Tardiphaga sp. vice304: one gene and its partner. The protein of the gene in region 1 interacts with the protein of each later gene in a pairwise test. Links are inferred from orthologs where the notes say so. Each region holds a gene or a part of one and is shown in the gene's direction. Other genes may lie near its edges. The genes, in order: gyrB and gyrA.

Region 1 (3,342 bases):
GCTGGCGCCCGGCCTTGACCGGTTGTTCGGCATTCTGTTCGGCATGGTGCTGCTGGAACCGGTGGTGCTGGTCGCGCATGCGATCTGGCGCCGCCGCCACCCCAGGGAAGCGCCGCCGTCGATCACTGAGTTAGTGAAAAAGTAGCGTCGCAGCGCGCTTCCGGCCGGCTGCAAAAGGGCATTCCGGCAGGCTCGCAACCGGCGCTTGACCCAGCCCGGAAAATGATCCCGCGGCAGCTTGAAAAACGGCCGAAAAATCCCATTTAAACAACAACTTGAACGCTGAGACTTTGCGCTAGGCGCGTTGCCGTTTTCATGGCACAAATAGCTGGATTCAGCCTCGCGTTTTTCGCGCTGATTCGACACACCTCGAAGGCCCCTGCATGACTGAACCCGCCCGGCTGCCGATCGCCGAAACCGAACTTGCCGTGCCCATCGAATACGGTGCGGAATCGATCCGGGTACTGAAAGGCCTCGACGCCGTGCGCAAGCGGCCGGGCATGTATATCGGCGACACCGACGACGGCTCCGGCCTGCACCACATGGTCTACGAGGTCGTCGACAACGCGATCGACGAGGCGCTGGCCGGCCATGCCACCGCGGTGGAAGTCGCGCTCAATGCCGACGGCTCGGTGACGGTGCGCGACGACGGGCGCGGCATCCCGGTCGACATCCACAAGGGCGAAGGCATCTCCGCGGCCGAGGTCATCATGACCCAGCTGCACGCCGGCGGAAAATTCGACCAGAACTCCTACAAGGTCTCCGGCGGCCTGCACGGCGTCGGCGTTTCCGTCGTCAACGCGCTGTCCAGCAAGCTGGTGCTGCGCGTCTGGCGGGGCGGCAAGGAACACTTCATCGAGTTCGCGCATGGCGACGCAGTGGCCCCGCTGATCGAGGTCGGCGACGCCAACGGCAAGCGCGGCACCGAAGTGACGTTCTATGCCTCCGCCGAAACCTTCACGACGCTCGACTATGACTTCGCCACGCTGGAGCACCGGCTGCGCGAACTCGCCTTCCTCAATTCCGGCGTCAACATCCTGCTGTCCGACCTGCGCCACCCGGTCGAGCGGCATGAGAAGATGATGTACGAGGGCGGCGTCATCGAGTTCGTCAAATATCTCGACCGCAACAAGAAGGCCGTGGTGCCCTCGCCGATCTTCGTCTCCGCCGACCTCAACGGCATCAATGTCGAGGCGGCGCTGTGGTGGAACGACAGCTATCATGAGAACGTGCTGTGCTTCACCAACAACATTCCGCAACGCGACGGCGGCACGCATCTGGCCGGCTTCCGCGGCGCGCTGACGCGCCAGGTCAACGGCTATGCCGACGTCATCGCCAAGAAGGAAAAGATCGTCCTGACCGGCGACGACTGCCGCGAAGGCCTCACCGCCGTTCTCTCGGTGAAAGTACCGGACCCGAAATTCTCGTCGCAGACCAAGGACAAGCTGGTGTCCTCGGAAGTCCGTCCCGTCGTGGAGAACGTGCTAAACGAGGCGCTGGCGACCTGGTTCGAGGAACATCCGGCGGAAGCCAAGGTGATCGTCGGCAAGGTGATCGAGGCCGGCGCCGCCCGCGAAGCCGCCCGCAAGGCGCGCGAGTTGACGCGGCGCAAGGGCGCGCTGGATATCGCCTCCTTGCCCGGCAAGCTCGCCGACTGCCAGGAGCGCGATCCCGCCAAGTCCGAACTGTTCATCGTCGAGGGTGACTCCGCAGGTGGCTCCGCCAAGCAGGGCCGCAACCGCGAATTCCAGGCCGTGCTGCCGTTGCGCGGCAAGATCCTCAACGTCGAGCGCGCGCGCTTCGACAAGATGCTGGGCTCCGAACAGATCGGCACGCTGATCACCGCGCTCGGCACCGGTATCGGCCGCGACGATTTCGACATCGCGAAGCTTCGCTATCACAAGATCATCCTGATGACCGACGCCGACGTCGACGGCGCGCATATCCGCACACTGCTCCTGACGTTCTTCTTCCGGCAGATGCCGACGCTGATCGAGGGCGGCTACCTCTATATCGCGCAGCCACCGCTCTACAAGGTGACGCGCGGCAAGTCCGAGCAGTACCTCAAGGACGAGCGCGCGCTGGAAGATTATCTGATCGCGACCGGCCTCGACGACTGTGTCTACAAGCTCGCCTCCGGCGAAGAGCGCGGCGGCCGCGACCTCCTGGCGCTGGTCGAAGTCGCCCGCAACATCCGCGGGACGCTGCACAATCTGCACAGCCGCTATAACCGCTCGATCGTCGAGCAGGCCGCGATCGCCGGCGTGCTGAGCCCGAAGGTGACGGGCGACCTGCCCGCCGCCAACGAGGCTGCCGCCTATATCGCGCGCCGCATGGACGCGCTGGCCGACGAGGTCGAACGCGGCTGGGTCGGCGAATTCCGCGAGGGCCAGGGCTATTTCTTCGAGCGCACCATCCGCGGCGTCAAGGATGTCGGCGTGATCGACGACGCGTTGCTCGGCTCGGCCGACGCGCGAAAGCTCGACGAATACGCCGCCGGCCTGCAGGAGGCCTATCCGAAGCCGGGTGTATTGCGCCGCAAGGACATCGAATTCCCGATCCACGGACCGGTCAGCCTGTTCGAAGCCGTCACCGACGCCGGCCGCAAGGGCGTCGCCCTGCAGCGCTACAAAGGCCTCGGCGAGATGAACCCCGGCCAGCTCTGGGAAACCACGCTCGACACCAACGAGCGCTCGCTGCTGCAGGTGAAGATCAAGGAAGTCGACGAGGCCGACGACATCTTCACCAAGCTGATGGGCGACGTGGTCGAGCCGCGCCGCGACTTCATCCAGGAGAATTCGCTGAGTGCCAATGTGGATGTGTAATTAGAACAGCTCTCCGCCAATGCGGGGATCCGTTGCAAGACGGAATCGGTTCGTTGCCGAACTTGAGATTCTGGATCGCCTCGTCGCATCGCTCTTCGCAATGACGATAGCTGGCTGGTCACCTCCCTGCTTGACCCTGTATCTCCCGCCAGCACACAATCGGCAAAACAAAGGGAGACGGCATGTTCAAGGATCTGTTTTCGCTGGCCGGGCGCGTCGCGCTGGTGACGGGGGGCTCGCGCGGCATCGGGCGGATGATCGCGGCGGGGTTTCTCAGCCAGGGCGCGGCAAAGGTCTACATCACTGCGCGGAAGGCCGCGGCCTGCGAGGCGACCGCGCAGGAACTGACCGGCGAATATGCCGGCGAATGCATCGCGCTGCCGATCGATATCTCGACCATGGCGGGAATCGACATGCTGGCAGCCGAGATCGGCAAGCGCGAGCCGAAGCTCGACATCCTCGTCAACAATGCCGGCGCGGCGTGGGAGGCGGATTTCGACGAATTCCCGGAGAGCGG
Region 2 (3,683 bases), 3.6 Mb from region 1 along the record:
TTGTGATCCGGGCTACACATCAGGCGGAACGCCGGGCTTGACGATGGAACCATCGATGTAAATAGTATTTACATCGATTTCGTTTTCCGGAGTTCCCATGTCGATCGATCCGCTGCTCGATGCCGTCCGCCCGGTCCCGCTGCACGCCTTGGCGGCTTTGGCGGCCTTCGTGCTTGGCGTGGTGCTGCTGGCAGCCCCGAAGGGCAGGCTGCCGCATCGCACGCTGGGCTGGATCTGGGTCGCGCTGATGCTGACCGTGGCGATCAGCGCGCTGTGGATCCAGGGCCATAGCTTCCGGCTCTGGCGCAGCTTCGGGCCGATCCATTTATTGTCGATCGTGGTGCTGGTGACGGCCCCGCTCGGTGTCTGGTACGCGCGCCGGCACAAGGTCGACGCGCATCGCTGGACGATGATTTCGATTTTCACCGGCGCGCTGGTGATCGCCGGCGCGTTCACGCTGGTGCCGGGGCGGATCATGCATGCGGTGGTGTTCGGGCCATAGCCAAGGCGAAGCCCGGCCGCGGGCCGATTCGCGGGTCCCGCGATGGCCGATCGGCAGGTCCGCGGCAAGCCGCGATATCCGGCTCTAAGTGGTTGGAAAAGCGAGGCTAAAATCCAGCTGCGGGGAGCGCACGGGGGTGGCTTGCCGGGCGTTGATGCGCTATATGATTCCCAGCAGAATCTCACCGGAAATCATCCTTGGCCGACACAGACGACAAGAAACCCGGGGAGCCGCCGGCGCCCTCGGATATCCGTCCCGTTTCCATTCTCGACGAGATGAAACGCTCGTATCTCGATTACGCGATGAGCGTGATCGTGGCGCGCGCGTTGCCCGATGCGCGCGACGGCCTCAAGCCCGTGCATCGCCGCATCCTGTACGCGATGTACGAGAACGGCTTCGAATGGAACAAGCCGTACCGCAAGTCGGCGCGTACCGTCGGCGACGTCATCGGTAAGTATCATCCGCATGGCGACCAGTCGGTCTATGACGCGATGGTCCGCATGGCGCAGACCTTCTCGATGCGGGTGCCGTTGATCGACGGCCAGGGCAATTTCGGTTCGGTCGACGGCGATGCCGCCGCCGCGATGCGATACACGGAATCGCGCCTGACCAAGATCGCGCAGTCGCTGCTCGACGATCTCGACAAGGACACGGTCGACTACCAGGACAACTACGACGGCTCGTTTCGCGAACCGCGCGTGCTGCCCGCCAAGTTTCCCAACCTGCTGGTGAATGGCGGCGGCGGTATCGCCGTCGGCATGGCCACCAACATCCCGCCGCACAATCTCGGCGAAGTCATCGACGCCTGCATCGCGCTGATCGACGACCCCTCGCTGACCATCGACGACCTCAACAAGATCATTCCCGGCCCGGACTTCCCGACCGGCGGCATCATCCTCGGCCGCTCCGGCATCCGCCAAGCTTACCTCACCGGCCGCGGCTCCGTCGTGATGCGCGGCAAGGTTTCGATCGAGCCCGCGCGAAAAGACCGCGAAGCGATCATCATCTCGGAAATCCCCTACCAGGTGAACAAGGCCACCATGGTCGAGCGTATCGCCGAACTGGTGCGCGACAAGAAGATCGAGGGCATCTCCGACCTGCGCGACGAATCCGACCGTGATGGTTTCCGCGTGGTGATCGAGCTGAAGCGCGACGTCGTCGCCGACGTGGTGCTGAACCAGCTCTACAAGTTCACCCCGTTGCAGACCAATTTCGGCTGCAACATGGTGGCGCTCGACAATGGTCGCCCGCTGCTGATGAACCTGCAGGATCTCTTGCGGATATTCGTCGCGTTCCGCGAGACCGTGGTCACCCGGCGCACCAAATTCCTGCTCAACAAGGCGCGCGACCGCGCCCATATCCTTGTCGGCCTCGCCATCGCGGTGGCGAATATCGACGAAGTCATTCGTGTGATTCGTACCTCGCCGGATCCGGCGACCGCGCGCGACATCCTGATGGAGCGGCACTGGCCGGCGCAGGACGTGGCCACGATGATCACTTTGATTGACGATCCGCGCCATCGCCTCGCCGAAGACGGCACCGCGCGATTGTCGTTCGAGCAGGCGAAGGCCATTCTCGACCTGCGTCTGGCCCGCCTGACGGCGTTGGGCCGCGAGGAAATTTCCGAAGAGCTCGACAAGCTCGCGGTCGAGATCGCCGACTATCTCGAAATCCTGCGCTCGCGCGCCCGCGTCCAGACCATCATCAAGGACGAACTCACCGCGGTTAAGTCGGAATTCGCGACGCCGCGCAAGACCGTGATCATCGAGCAGGAAGGCGAGGTCGAGGACGAGGATTTGATCCAGCGCGAGGACATGGTGGTGACGGTGTCGCACCATGGCTACGTCAAGCGCGTGCCGCTCTCGACCTACCGCGCGCAGCGCCGCGGCGGCAAGGGACGTTCCGGCATGGCGACGCGGGACGAGGATTTTGTCGCGCGGCTGTTCGTCGCCTCGACGCATACGCCAGTGTTGTTCTTCACGTCGCGCGGCCAAGTCTATAAGGAGAAGGTCTGGCGGCTGCCGATAGCGCCGCCGAACGGCCGCGGCAAGGCGCTGATCAACATCCTGCCGCTGGAGCAGGGCGAGCGCATCACCACCATCATGCCGCTGCCCGAGGACGAGGCGACCTGGGAAACGCTCGACGTGATGTTCGCCACCACCGGCGGCAATGTGCGGCGCAACAAGCTGTCGGACTTCGTCGATGTCCGTCGCTCCGGCATCATCGCGATGAAGCTGGACGAGGGCGAGGAGATCGTCGACGTGCAGATCGCCACCGAGCACGACGACGTGCTGCTGACCGCCGCGGGCGGCCAGTGCATCCGCTTCCCGGTTACCGACGTGCGCGTATTCCAGGGCCGCTCGTCGATGGGCGTGCGAGGCATCTCGCTGCCGGCCAACGACAAGCTCATCTCGCTCACCATCCTGCGGCATCTCGATGCCAATTCAGAGGAACGCGCCGCCTATCTGCGCCGCGCCAATGCGGTGCGCCGCGGCGGCAATGACGAACGCGGCGTGGTCGAGGAAGAGGCTGCCGCCACGGCGGCCGAGTCGGAGGAGGCGACGGCGGCGATCGAGCTCGGCGAGCAGCGTTATGTCGAGATGTCGGCGTCGGAGCAATTCGTGCTGACGATCACCGAAAACGGCTACGGCAAGCGCTCGTCGTCGTTCGAGTACCGGACCACGGGGCGCGGCGGCAAGGGCATCGTCGCCATGGCGGTAAACGGCCGCAACGGCAAGCTGGTGGCCTCGTTCCCGGTCGAGGACGACGACCAGATCATGCTGGTGACCAACAAGGGCCAGTTGATCCGCTGCCCGGTTGGCGGCATCCGCATCGTCGGCCGCTCCACCCAAGGCGTCACGGTGTTCAACACCGCGGACGACGAGCTGGTGGTGTCGGTCGAGCACATCGGCGAGGCCGCCGAGGTGGAAGATCCGGAAGCCGGCAACGGCGCCCCGGTGGCCGAGGGCTGAGGCCTCTCCCCGTCATTGCGAGGAGCCCTTGCGACGAAGCAATCCAGTCTTTGCTTGCCGCCTTCTGGATTGCCGCGTCGCTTCGCTCCTCGCAATGACGGGGAGGGGGCAGTGACCTACCCAGGAATCAAAAAGCCCCCGGCGAAACCGGGGGCTTTTTGATGGGATGTTGCGGTGCGAAGGTTACTTGCGCTCGGCGGTGACGAGGC

What was found.
Region 2: the proteins of gyrB (region 1) and gyrA interact in binary tests that used the Escherichia coli proteins (3 or more experiments, as listed by UniProt). The link is inferred for Tardiphaga sp. vice304 from one-to-one orthologs.

What each region holds. Positions count from the first base shown.
Region 1 is NZ_CP041402.1:5,490-8,831, forward strand. Bases 80-3,104 are described here. They hold gyrB (DNA topoisomerase (ATP-hydrolyzing) subunit B), read left to right. Parts: upstream 80-383; coding sequence 384-2,825; downstream 2,826-3,104. Other genes in these bases: FNL56_RS00020 (FUSC family protein), read left to right, coding at 80-145; FNL56_RS00030 (SDR family oxidoreductase), read left to right, coding at 3,008-3,104. In the rest of the region: more of FNL56_RS00020, read left to right, coding at 1-79; more of FNL56_RS00030, read left to right, coding at 3,105-3,342. UniProt on the Escherichia coli protein: DNA gyrase negatively supercoils closed circular double-stranded DNA in an ATP-dependent manner to maintain chromosomes in an underwound state.
Region 2 is NZ_CP041402.1:3,591,405-3,595,087, reverse strand. The notes cover bases 309-3,674. They hold gyrA (DNA gyrase subunit A), read left to right. Parts: upstream 309-699; coding sequence 700-3,474; downstream 3,475-3,674. Other genes in these bases: FNL56_RS17050 (hypothetical protein), read right to left, coding at 3,658-3,674; FNL56_RS17060 (DUF2306 domain-containing protein), read left to right, coding at 309-502. In the rest of the region: more of FNL56_RS17060, read left to right, coding at 98-308; more of FNL56_RS17050, read right to left, coding at 3,675-3,683. UniProt on the Escherichia coli protein: A type II topoisomerase that negatively supercoils closed circular double-stranded (ds) DNA in an ATP-dependent manner to maintain chromosomes in an underwound state.